DNA from 2 places in the Chromobacterium sp. INPA-IVC genome. Region 2 is predicted to be linked to the other one. Evidence: predicted binding sites of a transcription regulator. Region 2 holds the regulator's gene; the other holds the start of a gene.
What was found. The regulator FliA, encoded in region 2, starts transcription of late flagellar genes. The targets are predictions, from matches to a motif close to GCTAAAGNTNNNNNNNNNNCNGCCGATAAT.
Positions count from the first base shown of each region.

Region 1: ACX17K_RS05990 (LPP20 family lipoprotein) is a predicted target of FliA. The motif match lies at 4,004-4,033, and genes of this name have one in related genera.

Region 1 covers NZ_JBTNLS010000003.1:115,839-121,451, forward strand. The annotation lists gene ACX17K_RS05975 (ABC transporter permease) at 1-738, opposite strand, end outside; gene ACX17K_RS05980 (extracellular solute-binding protein) at 811-1,803, opposite strand; gene ACX17K_RS05985 (flagellar assembly protein T N-terminal domain-containing protein) at 1,931-3,220, opposite strand; gene ACX17K_RS05990 (LPP20 family lipoprotein) at 3,220-3,942, opposite strand; gene ACX17K_RS05995 (GlxA family transcriptional regulator) at 4,056-4,970, opposite strand; gene ACX17K_RS06000 (EamA family transporter) at 4,963-5,613, opposite strand, start outside.
Region 2 covers NZ_JBTNLS010000010.1:143,049-148,661, reverse strand. The annotation lists gene flhF (flagellar biosynthesis GTPase FlhF) at 1-939, shown strand, start outside; gene ACX17K_RS19495 (MinD/ParA family ATP-binding protein) at 930-1,814, shown strand; gene ACX17K_RS19490 (RNA polymerase sigma factor FliA) at 1,811-2,557, shown strand; gene ACX17K_RS19485 (flagellar motor protein) at 2,608-3,357, shown strand; gene ACX17K_RS19480 (exonuclease domain-containing protein) at 3,410-4,816, opposite strand; tRNA gene ACX17K_RS19475 (tRNA-Arg) at 5,007-5,083, shown strand; tRNA gene ACX17K_RS19470 (tRNA-Glu) at 5,093-5,167, shown strand; tRNA gene ACX17K_RS19465 (tRNA-Arg) at 5,173-5,249, shown strand; tRNA gene ACX17K_RS19460 (tRNA-Glu) at 5,254-5,328, shown strand; gene ACX17K_RS19455 (TonB-dependent receptor plug domain-containing protein) at 5,509-5,613, shown strand, end outside.

The DNA of each region.
Region 1 (5,613 bases), on a different contig from region 2:
CACCAGCAAGACCAGCAAGGAGGCCAGCTGCTTGGCGGCGGGCAAGGAAAACAGGCTGAACCAGGCCTTGTAGATGGCCGAGGTGAAGGCGTCGAAATTGAAGATGGCGACGGTGCCGAAATCGGCCAGCGTCTCCATCAGCGCCAGGCCGAGCCCGCCCGCGATCCAGGGCCGGGCCATCGGCAGCGCCACCTTGAAGAAACCCGCCAGCGGCGACAAACCCATCGACTGCCCGACTTCCAGCGCGCGCCGACCCATGCCAGCGAACGCGTTGCGCGCCAGCAGGTAGACATAGGGATAAAAAGCCAGAGACAGCACCAGCACAACGCCGGGCGTCGAGCGGAGGTCGGGCACCCAGGCGGAGCTGCCGAAGGCCTCGCGCAGCCAGGTCTGGAACGGGCCGGTGAAATCGAACAGCCCCAATTGGGAAAACGCCATCACATAGGCCGGCATCGCCAGCGGCAGCATCAGCGCCCAGGAGAACAACCGCCGCCCGGGGAAATCGTGGACCGCGGTCAGCCAGGCCAGCGGCACGCCCAGCAGCAGCACCCCGGTGCCGACGCCCAGCAACAGGACGGCAGTGTTGCGCAGCAGCTCCGGCAGCGCGTGCTCCGCCAGATGGCGCCACACTTCGGCGTCCGGCTCCAACAGGCCCAGGGCGATCACCGCCAGCGGTATCAGGGTGAGCAGGCTGGCGGCGGCGGCCGACGCGCGCCAGCGCGAAAAGGTAAAAGGCATGCGATGCGATCCAACGGCGGCGGGCCCGCCATCGGCAGACGGCGAGCCCGGTTCAACACAAATCGCGGCGGCTTATTTGTAGCCGGCGCGGTCCATCAGCTTGACCGCCTCGGCCTGCCGGGCGCCGGCGTTGGAGACGTTGATGTAGTTGTGCTTGAAATCGCCCCAGGCCGCCACGCGGGCGTCAGGCTTCACCTTGGGATTGACCGGAAACTCCATATTGACGTCGGCGAACATGTTCTGCGCCTTCTCCGAGCTCAGCCACTCAAGGAATTTCACCGCGCCCTTCTCGTTCCGGGCATGGCGGGTGACGCCTGCGCCGGAGATATTGACGTGGGCGCCCTTGCCGGCCTGGTCGGCCCAGAAGATGCCTACCGGCAGCTTCGGCGACTTCTCCATCATCCGGCCGTAATAGTAGGTGTTGGCGATGCCCACCTCGCACTGGCCGGCGGCGATGGCCTCGAGCATCTTGGTGTCGTCGGGGAACGGCGCGGCGGCCAGATTGCCCACCCAGCCCTTGACCACCTGCTCGGTCTTGGCCGGACCCATCTCGGCCAGCATCATGCCCACCAGCGACTGGTTGTACACCTTCTTGGAGGTGCGCAGGCAGAGCTTGCCTTTCCACTTGGGATCGGCCAGATCGGCATAGCTGGACAGCTGGGACGGCTTCACCTTCTGGGTGTTGTAGAAGATGGTGCGGGCGCGGATGGACAGGCCATACCACTGGTTGGCCGGATCGCGCAGGTGGGCTGGAATGTTGGCGTCCAGCACCGGCGACTTGACTGCCTTCAGCAGCCCCAAACGCTCGGCCTGCCACAGATTGCCGGCATCCACCGTCAGCAGCAGGTCGGCCGGGCTGTTGCGGCCCTCGGCGCGCAGACGCTCCATCAGCGGACCTTCCTTGTCGGACACCAGCTTGACGTTGACGCCGGTCTCCTTCTTGTAGGCCTCGACGATGGGCTTGAGCAGTTGCTCGCCGCGCGCGCTGTAGACCACCACTTCTTCGGCCAGCGCGGGGCCGGCCACGGCCGCCAGCGCGGCGGCCAACATCAGTTGCTGTTTCAAGGTGTATCCCCTGTTCTCGATTGAGACGAAAAGCGAAGTGCGGGAAGCACCGTAACACCAGCTGATAATACTTATCAATACAAAAATAAATTGAAAACGGCGGAACTTCCGGCAGAAAAAACCACCGTCAGCGCGCCGTTCCGAAGCGGACGTAATCCCCCTCCGCCACGCGGGCGCTGCCCTGCGTCACGCCTATCGAGAAATTGGGCTGGACCTGGGTCAGCGTCACATCGCCGTTCAGGCTTTCCGGCATGCCCAGCTCCCGGCCGGAAATCAGGTCGCGCAGCGGCTGCCCGCTCGAGCGCTTGTACAGCAGCAGCTTGTCGCCCACCGCCATGCCGTCCAGCAGGCCGGCGTTGATGTAGACGCGCTTGCCTTCCAGCCTCACCACCCGGGCAGAGAACGGGATGCAGGAAATCACGCTTTCGATGCGGTCCGACACATTGTCCAGCAGCTTATCCACCTGCCTGCCGTACTCTCCCTGCCAAAACGCCAGCGAGGCGAAAGGCTGCGGAATGGCAGAAATCACCGGCCCTTTCGAATTGACGATGCCGCTGACCCTATCCTTGGCGATCAGCGAGCCGGTCAACCCGTCGTATATCCAGAATTCCAGATCGAACTGCCGCTGCGTGGGCACGTACTTGACGCCGCCGCCGAACATGCCGGCGAAGGGGCCGTTGTAAAACGCCCCCTGCTGGCTGGTATTGTTGGATTCGAACAAGGACTTGCGCATTCCCTTGTCCATCACCGATGTGGACAGCACCCGGCCCGCCACCACGAACTGCACGTTTTCCCGCTGCCCCAACTGGCTGGCGACCTGCCAGCCGGCATCCGGCTCGGAAACGCGGCTGTCGGCCAGCACCGACACGGTATTGGCGTCCTTCACCACCAGCATGCTGTTATGCGCCAGCCTGCGCGCCAACTCAGTCGGCAGCGCGGTGGCCAGGTCAGGCATATCGGACGCGTCGGCCGGATGCGCGACGTCGAAATACGTGGTCACCAGCTTGCGCTTCAGCGACCGGCCCACCGGCATCTGGCAGGCCGGGTCTCCGCGCCGCTCCGGCGCGGGCGCCGGAGCGGCCTTGGCCGGGCCGGTGTCCACTTCGACCTTGACGTGGTAAAGCTTGCCCTGCGCGTATTCGTTGACGACCCGCACCGCGCCCTGCACCGGAGACAAGGCCCTCAGCGTGCTGGACTCTCCCTGCCGGCCGGCATCGATCAGTTGCGTGGACTCGATGCGCGCGCCCTGCCGGATCGAGAGCAGCTTCAACGCGTCCTGTATCGCCATCTCCCGCGCGGCGACCGGCCCGTTGTCCAGCGGCGCCACGCCCTCGGCGGTCAGGATTTCCGCTTGCGACGGGCCCGACAAAACAAATGCCGCCGCAAGGGCGGCGGCGCGGATAGCGATTCGCGTCATTACTGGGTCACGTAGAAATTGTTGCTGTAGCGGGCTGGCGAAACGGTCATGACGGCGGGCGCCGGCGCGGCCGCCGGGGCCGGCACGATCTTGGTGGCGCCGCAGTTGGCTTCCGGACAGAGCGCGCCGGCGGTGCCGGTTTCCTTGGACGCCTGCATCACGCTGCCGGTCTTTTCCATGGAGTGGCGGAATTGCTTGTAGAACTCCTGGTCCAGCGTGATCTCGGCCACCGCCTCGCTGGTGCCATCCGGCTTCATCACGGTGGAAACGATGGTGACGCCGCGCAGATAGGCGTCCACATAGGTGCGGAAGCTATCGCTGTTGGCGATCATGTTGGATACCGAGCTGTTGCCGACCAGCTTCATGCCCTGCACCTGTTCCGCGATCGCGCGGAAAGCGTCCAGCCGGGCCGCGCGCATCGCCAGCAGCTTGCGCTGGGACGGCGTGAGGCTGTTGGTGTAGGGCGCGGCGCCGGAGCCGGTCACGCGGACGACGATGGGCTGAAAGGGATTCACTTCCTTGACCACCACCCTCACCTCCTCGCCGCTGGCCGTCTCGTCGCCGGAGCCTACATAGCCGACGCCCGACGGCACCGAGCCGCTTTCCTTCATCGGCGTCGGCGCGGACATCGCGGACGTCTGCGGGGCGGGAGTGGCGCAGGCGGTCAAACCGGCCATCAGGGCGAACAAGGCGAGGCGGGGCATACGACGGACTGTATTCATGGCAATTACCGATAGGTGTTGATGGAATGGTATGAACCATTCCCGGAGCTCGTCAACCTGAAACATCGGCAATAACTGATGAAACTTGAGAAGCGGACGGCATGCGGAGTCTCTCAGTCATGCGCGGCGGCGGCCCGGCTCATCTGCCTGGCCGAGGAAAAACCGGCCGACAACGCCGCCTTTTCCTTGCCAAGACCGGCCGAACGCCACTGTTCGGCCAGCGCCAGGCGCAGCGCGCGGTGGTAATCGTGCGCGGAAACGCCGGCCTGGTCGCGGAACAGCCGGGACAGATGGCGCGCGCTGACATGGACTTTAGCCGCCAGCTCGTCCAGCGGCCAATCGCGCACCGGGTCGGCGCAGATCAGGTCCTGGGCTCGATGCAGGGCCGGGTGCAGATGGTTGCGCCAGGCCAGCCATGGCGACAACTCCGGGTCTTGCGGCGAGCGGCGGAAATACACCACCATCTCGCGCGCCACCGCGCGGGCGATCGCGGGGTCGGCCAAGTCGGCGATCAGATGCAGCGCCAGATCGATGCCCGCGGTGATGCCGGCGCTGCTGTAGCACGGGCCGTCGGCGACGAATACCCGGTTCTCCTGCACCCGGGCGGCCGGCGCCAATGCGCGCAGCCTTTCCAGCAGCGTATGGTGGCTGGTGCAGGCGCGGCCATCGAACAAGCCAGCCTCCGCCAACAGCAGGCTGCCGGAGCAGACGCCGGCCCAAGAGACGCCCGGCTGGCGCCGGCGCTCGGCCATCCAGGAGACGATGCGCCTCGCCTCCGGCCGGGCATAGGCCTCGACGGACGGCGTCGACCCCGGCGCCACCACCACCGCGCCCTCCGGCAGTTGGTCCGGCAACGGCGCCAGGCCGCCCAGCGGCAAGCCTAGCGAGGTATACACCGTCTCCGACGCGCCGATGTAATGCAGGCGAAAGTCCGCGCCCTGCTGCCCCGCCAGACGGAAAGCGTCGGCCGGCCCGGCCAAGTCCAGCAGCAAGACGCTGGGCGACAGCACGAAATAAACGTCACGCACGGCTGGTTCTCCTGGATGCGGCCAAGGCCAGCAGCCTGCCGCCGAACACCGTCGCCAGCAAACCGGCCATCAGCAGCCCGCTGCCGGCCAATTGCGCGGCGGTCAGGCTCTCGCCCAGCAGCCAGTGCGAAGCCAGCAGGCCCACCACCGGCACCAGCAGGGAGAATGGCGCCACTTTGGCCGCGGCGTGCCGCGCCAGCAGGCGGCTCCACAAGCCATAGCCGAACATGGTGGCGACAAAAGCCAGGTAGGCGACGGCGAACAGCGACTGCCCGTCGAAGCCGCGCAGCGCCGCCTCGATGCGCTCGCCGCCTTCCATCTGCCACGACAGCAGCAGGAAAGGAATCGGCGGAACCAGGCTGGACCAGATCACCAGCCCCAGCGGCTCCACTTTGAAGCCATCGCGGCCGATCGCGCGCACCACGATATTGGACGCCGCCCAGCTGGTGGCGGCGGCGATGGTCAGGCCGAAGCCCAGCGCCGTCATATTGCCGCCCTTGCCCATGCCTATCAGCGCCAGGCCGCCCAAGGCCAGCGCCAGCCCCGCCAATTGGCTGGCCTGCCAGCGCTCGCCCAGGAAGACCCGGGCCAGCAACAGGGTAAAGAACGCTTGCGACTGCAGCACCACCGAGGCGAGGCCGGC
Region 2 (5,613 bases):
CAGGAACTCAGACAGATCGGCGACGAGATCAAGCTGCTCAGAAGCCTGCTGCAAAGCCAGCTGGCCAGCTTCGCCTGGTCGGACATGGAGGGCAAGGCGCCCAACCGGCTGGAGCTGTTCAAGCACCTGCTGGCCATGGGCTTCTCCGCCCAGCTGATCCGCCAGCTGATCGAGAAGATGCCGGCGCAGTACCAGGCCGAGGTCGCGGTGAAATGGGCGCGCTCGGCGCTGGCCCACAATCTGAAATGCGCGGACGCCGACCGCGAGGTGATGGACCGCGGCGGCATCTTCGCGCTGGTCGGCCCCACCGGCGTCGGCAAGACCACCACCGTGGCCAAGCTGGCCGCCCGCGCGACGATGCGCTTCGGCGCGCAACACGTGGCGCTGATCACCACCGACAGCTACCGGATCGGCGCGCAAGACCAGCTGCGCATCTACGGCAAGATTCTGGGCGTGCCGGTGTTCTCGATCCAGAACGAGGGCGACCTGCAGCTGACGCTGGCCGACCTGTCCAACCGCCACATCGTGTTCATCGACACCGTGGGCATGGGCCAGCGCGACGCGCGCGTGCTGGCGCAGATCGACATGCTGCGCACCGCCGGCCGGCCGATCGAGCGGCTGCTGCTGCTGGCCGCCAACACCGACGGCCACACGCTGGAAGACGTGGTGAAGCGCTACCGCGGCGACGGCCTGTCCGGGTGCATCCTGTCCAAGATAGACGAGGCGGTGGCCCAGGGCCCCAGCCTGGACGTGATCATCCGCAACCGGCTCAAGCTCTACTACGTCACCAACGGCCAGCGCGTGCCGGAAGACCTGCACTCGGCCAACGCCGCCTTTCTGGTCGACCGCGCGATGCGCGCGCAGCAGATCGCCTCCCCGTTCGCGCTGCAGGCCGATGAAATGTCCATCATGCAGGCGGCGCAGGCCGGATGGCTATGAACGCCATGCAGGACCAGGCCGCCAGCCTCCGCCTGCTCGCCGCCCAGCGGCAGCGCGCGCCCAGCTTCGCCTTCATCGGCTCCGAACACTCCGGCACCAGCACGGTGGTGACCGAGCTCGCGCTGGGCCTCGCCTACGCCGGCCTGCGCCCCATCATGGTGGATTGCTGCCTGGGCCAGGTGCAGACCCGCCGCCTGGGCGTGCCCACCACCGCCACGCTGGAAAGCCAGGTGGTCAGCGTGGGCGGTCTGGACGAAATGATGGTGGTGTCGCGGCAAGGCGTTCAGTTGATCAATCTCTATGCGCAGCCCGAGCAACGCGCGCTATTCTCCACCCAGCTGTGGCTGCGGCTGGGCAGCGAATTCGGCGCGCAGGAGCGCGACGCGTCTGCGCTGCTGATCGACGCGCCCGACCCGGTGCGCGACCCGATACCGGCCAGCGTCGCCGATAATCTGGTTTTGGTGTTAACGCCGGCAGCCGATTCGCTGACTGCCGCCTACGCTAATATCAAGCGCCTGGCCAGCCGCTACGGCCGCCAGCGCTTCAACGTGCTGGTCAATCGCGCGCGGCATCTGGAAGAAGCGCACGAGCTGTTCACCCGGCTGTCGGCGGTCACCAGCGAATTTCTGACCGTCTCGCTGCGCTGGGTAGGCTTCGTGCCGCAGGACAACGCGGTGCGCCGCAGCCAGACGCTGCACCGGCCGCTGATGGAGGCCTTCCCGGACAGCGAGGCGGCGATAGCCTTCTCGCAGCTGTCGGCGGTGTTGCCGCAGTGGGACGCGCCGGAAACCAGCCGCGACAGTACCGGATACATGGACTTGCTGATTGCCGCCTCGCGCGATTGGGCCGAGGCAGATGGAGCCAAACCCTTATGACCTTTCCGTCCTTCCGCCGATCGGGCTATGCCGCAGCAGCCCCCAGCGTCGAGATCGACGTGGAGGCCTATACCCCGCTGGTGCGCAAGCTGGCCAGCATCATGATCGCCCGTCTGCCGGCGTCGGTGGAGCTCGGCGACCTGGTCCAGGTCGGCATGATCGGCCTGATCGAAGCCGCCCGCCAGTTCGATCCCGCCCAGGGCGTGCAATTCGAGACTTTCGCCAGCCAGCGCATCCGCGGCTCGATGCTGGACGAGCTCAGACGCGAGGACTGGCTGCCGCGCCAGGCGCGCCGCAACTCCCGCCAGATAGAGGAAGCGATCTCCAAGCTGGAGCAGCGGCTGGGCCACTCGCCGCTGGAGTCGGAAATCGCCGCAGAAATGGGCATTGAGCTGGAGCAGTACCAGGAGATGCTCGGCGACTGCAAGGGCACCACGCTGCTGCATTTCGAGGATTTCAACGGCGGCGACGACGAAAGCAGCCACAATCCGGTGACCAATGTCGCCGACGAGGATTCGCCCGACCCGCTGGCCACCTTCTCCGACGACAGCTTCCGCCAGCAACTGATCAGCGCGATCAAGTTCCTGCCGGAACGCGACCAGTTGGTGATGGCGCTGTACTACGAACAAGAACTGAACCTGAAGGAAATCGGCGCGGTGCTCGGCGTTACCGAATCCCGCGTCTGCCAACTGCACAGCCAGGCCATCGCCCGTCTGCGCGCAAAATTGAAAGACTGGCTGTAAGGGAAGACCTCGCGCCGGGTCTCAGACCAGATCGATAACGGAACCTTTTTGTGGACAAGATCAGTCTTATCGCCATTGTAATGGGCCTGACCGCCATCATCGCCGGCCAGGCCATCGAAGGGGGCAGCATCGGCTCGCTGATGCAGCTGACCGCCTTCATGATCGTCATCGGCGGCACCACCAGCGCGGTGATGCTGCAAAGCACGCCCAAACAGTTCATGGCCGGCCTGCGCATGCTGCGCTGGATATTCCGCCCGCCCAACTTCGACCACGAGAAAATGATCCGCGAGGTCATCAATTGGAGCCAGACCTCGCGCAAGGGCGGCCTGTTGGCGCTGGAGGGCCTGATCGCCACCCAGCGCGATCCCTTCACCAAGAAGGCGATGCAGATGCTGGTGGACGGCACCGAGCCGGACACGCTGCGCGCAGTGATGGAAGTGGAAATCAGCATGTTCGAGCACGCCCGCAAGCAGGCGGCCCGCATCTGGGAGTCAGCCGGCGGCTACGCGCCGACCATGGGCATCCTGGGCGCGGTGCTGGGCCTGATCCACGTGATGGAAAACCTGTCCGACCCGGCCAAGCTGGGCGGCGGCATTGCGGTGGCCTTCGTCGCCACCGTGTATGGCGTCGGCTCGGCCAACCTGTTTTTCCTGCCCATGGGCAACAAGCTCAAACACCTGGTGGCGTCCGAAGTGGCAATGAAGGAGCTGGTGGTCGAAGGCGTGGTGGCGATCGCCAACGGCGAGAACCCCCGCATCATCGAAAGCCGGCTGCGCGGCTATCTGGCGATGCACGAGTAATCCCCCTTGATTTAAAAAAAGGAGCAGGCGCCACCGCCCGCTCCTTTCTCATCTACAACGTCACCAGCTCCCTATCCGGCTTGCGCAGCTCGCTCTCCAGCAGCTTGTAGTAATCGAGATCGAAAGCCGGCTCGCCCTCCAGCGCGCCGCCATTGCGGCGGCTGCCCAGATAGCACCAACGGTCGAACAGGTGCTCCACCACATCGCCGCACACCTCGTCGCGCTCCGCCACCGCCACCGCGCCCTCGAACGGCCAGGGTTTGACCTTGAGCCGCTGCAGCGCCGCCAGCAATCTGGCGTTGTGGCTGTCGGCGCCCTCGTCGCCGACGCAGGCTCCGCGGCAACGGCGAATCCGGTAGGCGGCGCAGGGCGCGCCCTTGCGGCTGGTCACCTGCTCCACGCCCAACACCGACTGGCACAGCCCCTGGGCCAGCGCGATCTGCGCCAGCGCCTTGCGCGCCTCGCGCGCGTGGCGGAACAAGCCGTAAAGATCGGCGGTGCGGGTGAAGTCGATGTCGCGGGCGGATACCGGGACCGGGCGAGCGAAAGCGTCGTCGCCGGCTTGCAGCTGCAGCGTGCACACCTCGCCCATCATCCTGGCCCGCGGATTATGGACCGGCTGCAAGCGGCCAAGCCACTGCAACTCCAGCAAACGGGCGCCGAACTCGCTCAAGCTCTCGCGCCACTCCACCCTCGCCACCGGCTCGTCTATCCGCACCTCGTGGCTCTTGTGCCCAGGCTTGCGTTCGGCGAAGTGGCCCAGCGCCTTGCGGTACAAATTGGTCGCTCGGCCGATGTACAACGCGCGCCCGTCCTCGCCGAACATCGCATAGACCCCGGCCGAATCCGGCATGTCCTCCACCTGCTGCTGCAGCTCCGCCGGCAAGCTGGACAGCTCGGCCGGCTGCGACAGCAGCTGAGCGGCCTCATGCTCCACCTTGTCCCGGCCAAGCTCCGCGATGGCGATCTGGAGGAAGCGATGGACCGCCTCGGCGTCGGCCAGCGCGCGGTGGCGCTCCGGCATTTCTATGCCATGGCGGGCGATCAGGCTGTCCAGACTGTGCTTGAAATGCTGCGGATACAACCGGCGCGACAGCTTGACCGTGCACAGCGCGCGCGCCTGGAAGCGCAAGCCATGGCGGCGGAATTCGTTCCTGAGGAAGCCATAGTCGAAGCGGGCGTTGTGCGCCAGCAGCAGGCGGCCTCGCAGCGTGGCCAGCAGCTCGTCGGCCAGTTCGGCGAACGGCGGCGCGCCGGCCACCATCTCGTTGCTGATGCCCGTCATGTTTTCAATGAAGGGCGGGATGGGCTGGCCGGGATTGACCAGCCAGGACAGGCGCTCGACGCGCTCGCCGTCTATCAGCACCACGCCGACTTCGGTGATGCGGTCGCGCGCGATGTTGCCGCCGGTGGTTTCCAGGTCGATGATGGCGCAAGGCTGCGCAAACAGGGTATTCAATCTCGCTTCGCTTTCGTGTCTTGCGGCCACGCCGCCAACATGTCAAATGGTTGAAAATGTTGGCCCGCCGCGACAGGGACAGCTGCCGAGTTTACCGGCTTTGCAAAAAAAATCCTACGAGGTGTTGACAGAGAAAACCCCTCTCTGTAATATCCGGTCTCTCGCAAGACACAACGTCTCGCGAGACAGTGCACCCGTAGCTCAGTTGGATAGAGTATCTGGCTACGAACCAGAGGGTCGGGCGTTCGAATCGCTCCGGGTGCACCACAAATCAGCGTCCCTATAGTTTAGCGGTTAGAACACCGCCCTTTCACGGCGGTAGCCGGGGTTCGATTCCCCGTGGGGACGCCAAATCTGCACCCGTAGCTCAGTTGGATAGAGTATCTGGCTACGAACCAGAGGGTCGGGCGTTCGAATCGCTCCGGGTGCACCAAGACGTCCCTATAGTTTAGCGGTTAGAACACCGCCCTTTCACGGCGGTAGCCGGGGTTCGATTCCCCGTGGGGACGCCAAGATTCAGAAAGAAGCCTCGCATGCGAATGCGGGGCTTTTTTCATTCACCGCCCAGCCAAGCCCTCCACCCCTCCCGCAATATCCCGCTGCGTCATTTGCATTGCCATTTTTCTTCGCACATTGAAAATGACAAAAAGATATTCTGTTCTTTCCGACATCCACACAAGAACAGGCTCTCCGTGCATTCCGCGCCAACCCCTCTCCGGCTGAAACTGCTGCCCACCCTGCTGCTGCTCGCCTCAACGACCGCGCTGGCCGACGCCCAACCCGCCGACTCGCTGGAG